DNA from 3 places in the Lelliottia amnigena genome. Region 2 is predicted to be linked to each of the others. Evidence: predicted binding sites of a transcription regulator. Region 2 holds the regulator's gene; each other region holds the start of a gene.

The links. Region 2 encodes CRP, which controls carbon source genes, mostly activating them, when cyclic AMP is high. Its sites were predicted from a motif close to ATGTGANNNNNNTCACAT; they were not measured.
Region 1: the regulator CRP is predicted to act here: its motif matches at 1,449-1,466, upstream of azuC (stress response protein AzuC).
Region 3: the regulator CRP is predicted to act here: its motif matches at 1,224-1,241, upstream of msrB (peptide-methionine (R)-S-oxide reductase MsrB).

Annotation. Positions count from the first base shown of each region.
Region 1 covers NZ_CP077236.1:4,459,146-4,462,427, reverse strand. The annotation lists gene I6L74_RS21095 (MFS transporter) at 1-1,303, opposite strand, end outside; gene azuC (stress response protein AzuC) at 1,518-1,601, shown strand; gene I6L74_RS21085 (DUF2766 family protein) at 1,709-1,960, shown strand; gene I6L74_RS21080 (anaerobic C4-dicarboxylate transporter) at 2,041-3,282, opposite strand, start outside.
Region 2 covers NZ_CP077236.1:1,376,780-1,380,061, forward strand. The annotation lists gene I6L74_RS06595 (phosphoribulokinase) at 1-730, shown strand, start outside; gene I6L74_RS06600 (OsmC family protein) at 777-1,181, opposite strand; gene crp (cAMP-activated global transcriptional regulator CRP) at 1,491-2,123, shown strand; gene I6L74_RS06610 (YccS/YhfK family putative transporter) at 2,181-3,282, shown strand, end outside.
Region 3 covers NZ_CP077236.1:3,556,306-3,559,587, forward strand. The annotation lists gene gapA (glyceraldehyde-3-phosphate dehydrogenase) at 23-1,018, opposite strand; gene msrB (peptide-methionine (R)-S-oxide reductase MsrB) at 1,358-1,771, shown strand; gene I6L74_RS16700 (YeaC family protein) at 1,813-2,088, shown strand; gene yajD (HNH nuclease YajD) at 2,172-2,516, opposite strand; gene pncA (bifunctional nicotinamidase/pyrazinamidase) at 2,578-3,219, opposite strand; gene ansA (asparaginase) at 3,230-3,282, opposite strand, start outside.

The DNA of each region.
Region 1 (3,282 bases), 1.4 Mb from region 2:
GTATCGCAGCCATACCTAACGCATCGCTCATTTTCTCACCAATACGAATCCCAATCGCACCCAACGTAATGCCCAGCCCGACGGCGAGCTGTGTGGCCGTCGAAAACAGGGTGTTGGCGTAGCTCATCTGCGCGGAAGGCACATCAGAAAAGGCCAGCGTGCTGACGGCGGTAAACTGAATGGAACGGAAAACCCCGCCTAAATACAAGATTAACAAAATAAGCCAGACAGGCGTTTGCGGCGTGATAAGCGCGCACGCCAACAGCGACAGGACATTTAACGCGCCATTAATCAGTAATAATTTCCGAAAACCCAGACGACGGATGAGCGGCGTTGTCGCAGGTTTGATGGTCAGGTTCCCCACGAAAACGGCCAGCACCAGCAGGCCAGAGTGAAACGCATCCATGCCAAAACCGACCTGAAACATGAGCGGCAGCAGGAAGGGAACTGCGCTAATAGAAGCGCGAAACAGGGAACCGCCGTACATTGTCACGCGAAAGGTGGGGACCTGCATGGCGTCGAGGCGGATCATCGGCCATTTGGCGCGTTGAAAATGACGCAAAGCGTAGAACAACGTTACGCATCCGACAGCCAAAAGCGCGAATGTCACAGCGGTATCGGTCTGCTGAGCCCCCATTGATTCCATCGCGTACACCAGGCTTACCATGGCGATGGTCGTTGCTATGAATCCCGGCAAGTCGAACGGACGGCGGGCATCTTCATGCAAATCCGGGATAATACGCAGCGCCAGGATAATCGCGATGATCCCAAGCGGAACATTAATAAAGAAGATCCAGCGCCAGTCGGCGTAGCTCGTAATAAATCCGCCGAGCGGTGGCCCGATTATCGGCGCAACCAACGCGGGCCAGGTTAACGTGGCGATGGCTGTGATGAGCAGATGTTTAGGCGTTGTTCGCAAGACGGCGAGCCGACCCACAGGCACCATCAGCGCACCACCCATTCCTTGCAATATGCGCATGGTGACGAACTGATCGACTGTTGTGGATAACCCGCAAAATACCGATGCCAGCGTAAAGATGGCCAGTGCAACTGCAAACACCTTCCTGGCACCGAAGCGATCGGCAATCCAGCCGCTGGCGGGGATCAGTACCGCCAGCGTGATGAGGTAAGCGCTGATGCCGATGTTTAACTCTACCGCCTCAACGCCAAAACTCCTGGCCATATCCGGAAGGGCGGTCGCAATCACGGTTCCATCGAGAAACTCCATAAAGAACGCACCGGCGACTAAAAGTGCCGCTGGAGATATCCCGCGGCTCTCCTTCACGTTGATATTTTCTGTCATCTTTACCCTGTCGTATCAAAAAAATTTATAAAAATTTACTGGAACTTATCAGGCGCTAACTCACGGATTTGTCGGTGCTTTTATTAACAATCCGGCAGCATTGTTGGTTTGTTAACTGTGATGTGTATCACGCAATTATTGATTTTTGTGATATTGATCATATTATATGCGGATAAAGAATTACACCTGCATAACAAATTACTGGAGCATCACCATGAAACTGCGCAAAATCCTGAAAAGCATGTGGGCCAACTACTGCAATACGTTTAAAGACGTTCCGCCAGGCGCAATGTTCTGATGAAAAAACCTGCTTCGGCAGGTTTTTTTATGTCCGCGGTCGACGAGAGGGAAGATGAAAGGGCTGACGTTTTGCTACTATGGCGCTCTTTATTAAAGGAGCAGCCTATGTCTCAAAATCTGAGCGCCGATCAGGAACTGGTATCTGACGTCGTCGCGTGCCAGTTGGTAATCAAACAAATCCTTGATGTGTTAGACATTATTGCGCCTATCGAAGTGCGCGAAAAAATGTCCACCCAACTGAAAAACATCGATTTCACTAGCCATCCTGCTGCAGCGGATCCGGTTACGCTTCGCGCAATCCAAAAAGCCATCGCGTTAATCGAACTCAAATTCACACCGCAGGGTGAGTCGCACTAAAATAAACCGATGTTTTGAAATTAGAAATATTTTTGACAAAAAACGCAGAGGGCGACGAGAAACGTCGCCCTTTTGGCAGATTAAAAGAAGGTTTGTACCAGCAGATAGCTCGCCGCACAGGCGCAGCTTACGCCAATCAGCCCCGGTAAAATAAAGCTGTGGTTGATGATAAATTTACCGATGCGCGTGGTTCCGGACCGATCAAAGCCGATACAGGCTAAATCGCTTGGGTAAGTCGGGAGGACAAAGTAGCCGTACGATGCCGGGAAGAAGGCAATCAGCATTTTGGGTTCAATGCCTAACATCAATCCCATCGGCGCGACCGCAGTCAACGCGGCAGCCTGGCTGTTCACCAGCTTTGAAACTAAAAACAGCACGATAGCGTAGGTCCATGGATGGCTTTTCACCACCCCTTCCAACGCCATTTTCAGCTCATCGAGATGGGCCTGGAAAAACGTATCACTCATCCAGGCAACGCCGAATACCGAGAAAATCGCCACCATACCGGCTTTAAACACCGCACCGTTTGATATGGCCGAGGCATTAACCTTACACACTATCAGCATGACGGCCCCGGCAATCAGCATCATCATTTGAATCACCAGATTCATCGATAATGCGGTCATTTTCCCTTTAATTTCAAAAGCGGGACGTAAGTCTGGAAGTGCACCCAGCAGAACAACGACGGCTATCCCGGCAAAGAAAATCCACGTGGACCAGTAAGACTCTTTAGGAAATCGTTGATTCATTAATGTTTCAGTACTGCCGAAGATAAACTCGCGCTGTTTCGGATCTTTTATCTTTTCCTGAAACTCCACGTCATCCGCCAGATCCTTTCCGCGACGCAGGCTCCAGAGTGCCGCGATCAGCACCCCGAAAAGTGAAGCGGGAACGGAAATGGCCAGGATCTCGAGAATTCCCCATGCCTGCCCAACGCCATGCTGGGCACCGATAATGGAGACCAGCGATACCACGGCAACGGAAACCGGCGAGGCGGTAATTGCCATCTGTGACGCGATAGATGCCACTGCCATAGGACGTTCCGGACGAATCCCTTTTTTAAGCGCGATATCAGCGATAATTGGAAACATGGTGTAAACCACGTGTCCCGTTCCGCACAGGAAAGTGAGCGTCCAGGTGGTGAAGGGGGCGAGGAGGGTAATGTGCTGCGGATGTCGCCTCAGCAGTCGTTCTGCAAACTGCATCATCACGTTCAGTCCGCCAGCCGTTTGTAACGTCGCCGCGCAGCCAATCACCGCCAGAATCGTGAGCATCACGTCAACAGGCGGCTTACCGGGTTGCAATCCAAAGATAAAGGTTAA
Region 2 (3,282 bases):
TACCCGCCCCGAAATGGACATGGCGATCCGCAAGGCGCGCGATCTCGGCAAACACATCAGCTACTTCGGACCAGACGCCAACGACTTCAGTTTGCTGGAGCAAACCTTTGCCGAGTACGGCCATACCGGCACAGGGCAATCGCGTAAATATCTGCACACCTATGACGAAGCGGTGCCGTGGAACCAGGTGCCCGGCACGTTTACGCCGTGGCAGCCGCTCCCGGAACCGACCGATGTGCTGTTTTACGAAGGATTGCACGGCGGTGTGGTGACGCCGCAGCATGACGTGGCGCAGCACGTCGATCTGCTGGTTGGCGTGGTGCCTATCGTCAACCTGGAGTGGATCCAGAAGCTCACCCGCGACACCAGCGAGCGCGGCCATTCGCGTGAAGCGGTCATGGACTCGGTGGTGCGCTCAATGGAAGATTACATTAACTTCCTGACGCCGCAGTTTTCCCGCACGCACATTAACTTCCAGCGCGTCCCGACGGTGGATACCTCGAATCCCTTTGCGGCAAAAACGATTCCGTCTCTGGACGAAAGCTTTGTGGTGATCCACTTCCGTAATCTGGACGATATTGATTATCCGTGGCTGCTGGCGATGCTGCAGGGCTCGTTTATTTCGCACATTAATACGCTGGTGGTGCCGGGCGGGAAGATGGGACTGGCGATGGAGCTGATCATGATGCCGCTGGTGCAACGGCTGATGGAAGGCAAAAAGATCGAATGATCCTTTTCCCTCTCCTTGTGGGAGAGGGTCTGACTCTCGTCAACGCTTACGCGTCGATCACCTCGTAGGAGTGCGTGATTTTCACCGCTTTCTCCAGCATCAACGCCACCGAGCAGTACTTCTCCGCAGAAAGATCCACCGCACGGGAAACCGCGGCATCTTTCAACGCTTTGCCAGTCACAATGAAGTGCAGATTGATATGCGTAAACAGACGCGGCGCTTCTTCGCGACGCTCAGATGTCAGCTTCACTTCACAATCGGTGACGTCATGACGCCCTTTTTGCAGAATCGAGACGACGTCAATGGCGCTGCATCCGCCCGCCGCCATCAGCACCACTTCCATCGGGCTTGGCGCTTTATCGCCGGAGTTACCATCCATCAAAATCTGGTGTCCTGAAGCGGATTCGCCGAGGAACGTTAAACCTTCAACCCATTTCACACGCGCTTGCATTTTATTCACTCCGACGTTGCATTTTTCCGGACAGATTACCCGCGCGTTACAATTCTCGCAACGGAAGACGACCTGCGTCATGCTGAAGCGAGACACCAGGAGACACGCGGCAAAAGCTATGCTAAAACACTCTGGATGCTACAGTAATACATTGACGTTACACATGTATGCAGAGGACATCAAACATTACAGGCTGCAAACATTTATGACAGCCTAGTTCCCAGGTACGGGGAAGAATTCGATTGCAACCCCAGAGTCAGGATGCGATTTATGACTCTGGTGACAGCTTATAACAGAGGATAACAGCGCATGGTGCTTGGCAAACCGCAAACAGACCCGACTCTCGAATGGTTCTTGTCTCATTGCCATATTCATAAGTACCCATCGAAGAGCACGCTGATTCACCAGGGTGAAAAAGCGGAAACGTTGTATTACATCGTCAAAGGCTCGGTGGCAGTGCTTATCAAAGATGAAGAAGGAAAAGAGATGATCCTTTCTTATCTGAACCAGGGCGATTTCATCGGCGAACTGGGCCTGTTTGAAGAAGGCCAGGAACGTAGCGCCTGGGTACGTGCAAAATCAGCCTGTGAAGTGGCTGAGATCTCCTACAAAAAATTCCGTCAGTTGATTCAGGTTAACCCGGATATTCTGTTGCGCCTGTCTTCGCAGATGGCTCGCCGCCTGCAAATCACCTCCGAGAAAGTGGGTAACCTCGCCTTCCTGGATGTAACGGGTCGCATCGCGCAAACGCTGTTGAACCTGGCGAAACAGCCTGACGCTATGACCCACCCTGACGGCATGCAAATTAAAATTACCCGTCAGGAAATTGGTCAGATCGTGGGTTGCTCCCGTGAAACCGTTGGCCGTATCCTGAAAATGCTGGAAGATCAGAACCTGATCTCCGCTCACGGTAAAACCATCGTGGTTTACGGAACGCGTTAATTCCGGTCGAACGGCGTGCCATCGCAAGGTGTCACGCCGTTTTTGTCTCTGGCATCTATGTGGCGCAGGCTGATCTATCACCCGGAAGTTAACTACGCACTTCGGCAAACGCTGGTGTTATGTCTCCCCGTGGCCGTCGGTTTGATTCTGGGTCATCTGCAACACGGTCTGCTTTTTTCTCTCGTTCCTGCCTGCTGTAATATTGCCGGTCTCGATACCCCGCATAAACGCTTTTTCAAGCGCCTGATTATTGGCGGCTCGCTGTTTGCCGGATGCAGTCTCGCGGTACAGCTATTACTGGCGCGCGATATCCCCCTGCCGTTGATTTTGACCGTACTGGCACTCACGCTCGGCGTGACGGCGGAAATCAGTTCTCTGCATGCCCGCTTGCTTCCCGCCTCACTGATTGCATCGATCTTTACGCTCAGCCTCGCCGGGAATATGCCCGTCTGGGAACCGCTGCTGATCTACGCGTTTGGCACGCTGTGGTACGGATTATTCAACTGGTTCTGGTTCTGGATGTGGCGCGAGCAGCCGTTGCGCGAATCCTTAAGCCTGCTCTACGTTCAGCTCGCTGATTACTGCGAAGCAAAATACACCCTGCTGACGCAGCACACCGATCCGGAAAAGGCGCTGCCGCCGCTGCTGACGCGTCAGCAAAAAGTGGTCGATTTAATCAGCCAGTGTTATCAGCAGCTACACATGCTGGCGGCCAATAAAAATCATGAATACAAACGGCTACTGCGCACGTTTCAGGTAGGGCTGGATTTACAGGAACATATTTCCGTCAGCCTGCATCATCCACAGGAAGTGCAAAAGCTGGTGGAGCGCAGTCACGCCGAAGCGGTGATCCGCTGGAATGCCCAGACGGTCGCGGCGCGACTGCGCGTGCTGGCTGACGATATTCTCTATCACCGCTATCCCACACGCTTTACCATGGATAAACAGTTGGGCGCGCTGGAGAAAATTGCCCGTCAGCATCCCGACAACCCGGTCGGGCAGTTCTGCGCCTGGCACTTCAGCCGTATCGCACGCGTGCTGCGCACTCAGCGTCCGCTCTATTCCCGTGATCTGATGGCGGATAAGCAGAAACGTTTGCCACTGCTGCCGGCGCTCAAAAGCTATCTGTCATTTAAATCCCCTGCTTTGCGTAATGCGG
Region 3 (3,282 bases), 2.2 Mb from region 2:
TGGATCAGATTCTCATCTCAACTTATTTGGAGATGTGAGCGATCAGGTCCAGTACTTTGTTAGAGTAACCTGTTTCGTTGTCGTACCAGGAAACCAGTTTCACAAAGTTGTCGTTCAGTGCGATACCTGCTTTAGCATCGAACACGGAAGTGCATACTTCGCCGTTGAAATCGGTAGATACAACGTCGTCTTCGGTGTAACCCAGAACGCCTTTCATTGGGCCTTCAGCAGCCGCTTTGATTGCTTTCTTGATTTCTTCGTAAGACGCTGCTTTTTCCAGACGAACGGTCAGGTCAACAACAGACACGTTTGGAGTTGGAACGCGGAATGCCATACCCGTGATTTTACCGTTCAGCTCTGGCAGTACAACGCCTACAGCTTTAGCAGCACCGGTAGAAGAAGGGATGATGTTCTGAGCTGCGCCGCGGCCGCCGCGCCAGTCTTTGTGAGACGGGCCATCAACAGTTTTCTGAGTAGCGGTAGTTGCGTGAACAGTGGTCATCAGGCCTTCAACGATACCGAAGTTGTCGTTGATAACTTTAGCCAGTGGAGCCAGGCAGTTGGTGGTGCAAGATGCGTTAGAAACGATATCCTGGCCAGCATACTTCTCGAAGTTTGCGCCTTTAACGAACATCGGGGTGTTGTCTTTGGAAGGACCAGTCAGAACAACTTTCTTCGCACCCGCAGTGATGTGTTTACGCGCCGTTTCGTCGGTCAGGAACAGACCCGTTGCTTCAGCAACAACGTCAACGTTAACTTCGTTCCACTTCAGGTTAGCCGGGTCACGTTCTGCGGTAACACGGATAGTTTTACCGTTAACAACCAGGTGGCCGTCTTTGACTTCTACAGTGCCGTTGAAACGACCGTGAGTTGAGTCGTATTTCAGCATGTAAGCCATGTATTCAGCGTCTAACAGGTCGTTGATTGCAACGATCTCGATGTCAGAACGTTCCTGAGCAGCACGGAAAACAATACGGCCGATACGGCCAAAACCGTTGATACCTACTTTGATAGTCATATATTCCACCAGCTATTTGTTAGTGAATAAAAGGTTGCCTGTAAAATTACAAAAACCTTACGCAGCGTCAAGCGGAATCGTGTCAATCATTGCGACAAATCAATCCTGCGCATAACCTTTGTGCGACTGACCGCCTCACTTTCCTTTTGAGCTAGCAACCACATGGGGGCTGCGCGCGGGATTTTAAAGGGCCATCAGGATAAATATGTGAGAAAGATCACAATTGGCTGACTGCTGAACCGCAACGCATAAGTTTAGAACAAAAGTTCACACTTCAGTGTTAATGTTTTGTTAGAATTCTCGGTAAAACGTGTCTGTTTCAACAGCGAGATATGAGCAATGTCGAATCAACATAACCCTGATGAACTGAAAAAAAATCTGACTGAAATGCAGTTCTACGTGACGCAGAATCACGGGACCGAACCCCCATTTACCGGGCGTTTGCTGCACAATAAGCGGGATGGCGTGTATCACTGTCTGGTGTGCGATGCCCCGCTGTTTAACTCACAAACAAAATACGATTCTGGCTGCGGATGGCCAAGCTTTTACGAGCCGGTGAGTGACGAAGCCATCCGTTACCTTACCGACTCCAGCCATGGTATGCAGCGCACCGAAATCCGCTGTGGGAACTGTGATGCGCACCTCGGGCATGTGTTCCCGGATGGCCCACAGCCAACGGGCGAGCGTTTTTGCGTCAATTCGGCTTCGATGAGCTTCTCAGACGATGAAAATGGCGACCAGACCAAAGGCTGAAGAAACGATTCAGCAAATTATTCCTTCAGAGCGGATTTTTCATGAATATCGATGACATGATCAACAGTATGACGCCAGAGGTTTATCAGCGTCTGGTGACGGCAGTTGAATTAGGAAAATGGCCGGACGGCGTGGCGCTGACGGCAGAGCAAAAAGAGAACAGTTTGCAACTGGTGATGTTATGGCAGGCGCGCAACAACAATGACGCTCAGCACATGACGATTGACACGCAGGGTCAGATGGTGATGAAAAGCAAGCGCGAGCTGAAAGAAGATTTTGGCATTACGCCAAAACCGATTGCGACCTTTAAATCCTGATCCCTCGCACGACTCAGCCAATATGGCAATCCCTCCCTCCTGAATGGTTTTCGACACGTGACGGGAGGGAGAGGCAGTCTGGGTTATTTCTTGTCAATCATCGCTTTTAGATTGGCAAACGGATTGTATTTCGCTTCACCCACGTCCTTCTGCGCATCTTCTCCTGCCACAACCGTTGAACCGTACAGATCCACTTCGGTGTATTTCGAATGCTCATGATCGTGGCAGTACAGGCACAACATCTCCCAGTTGCTGCCATCTTCCGGGTTATTGCTGTGATCGTGATCGATATGATGCACGGTCAACTCGCGCAAATTCGAATAGACGAATTCACGTGAACAGCGCCCGCAGACCCATGGAAAGAGTTTTAGCGCCTTTTCCCGATAACCGACTTCCAGCCGGGCATAATTTTTTGGGATAAAAGCCATACGACATACCTCATAGAAAAATGAAACAGCGATATCGTATTACGACACCGCGGATTAAACGTTAAGCCTGGGTCTCTTGCCAGTCCGCCAGCGTATAGAGCGTCGCGCCAGCCGTGGACATCTCCATAAATGCCAGCGCGCTATCCTGCGCGTTAAGATTCACGCCCCGACAGCCATCGGTAATGACGTTGACCCGATAACCGAGCTTTAGCGCATCCAGCACGGTGTATTTTACACAGTAATCCGTCGCCAGCCCCATCACAATCAGCTCGCCTACCTCATGATGACGCAGCCATTCATCCAGCGCAGTTTGCTGGCGATGTTCGTTATCAAAAAAGGCGCTGTAGCTGTCGATTAAGGGATTTTCGCCTTTATGAAACACCGCATCAATGGCGTGCTGATTGAGCAGCGGATGCAGCTGTGCGCCTTCCGTTTGCTGAACGCAATGATCCGGCCAGAGCGTTTGCGCCAGCCCGTCGAGTTCGCCTTGAGAAAACGGTTCCGCGTTATGCTGACTGGCAAAGCTGCCGTGATCCGCAGGATGCCAGTCCTGGCTCGCAACCACTGCCTCACCGCGCGCTTTACACCAGGCAATCAGCGCATTAGCCACATCAACGGTGCTGTCGCCTTCAGCGACAGCCAGTGCGCCGCCGGCGCAAAAATCATTTTGCAGATCGACCAGCAGCAGGGCTCGTTGTTTCATTAAAAACTCCTTATTCGTCCGGCGTCAGCTCGCCGCGCAGGTTTTGCATCATGGCCTTGCGCA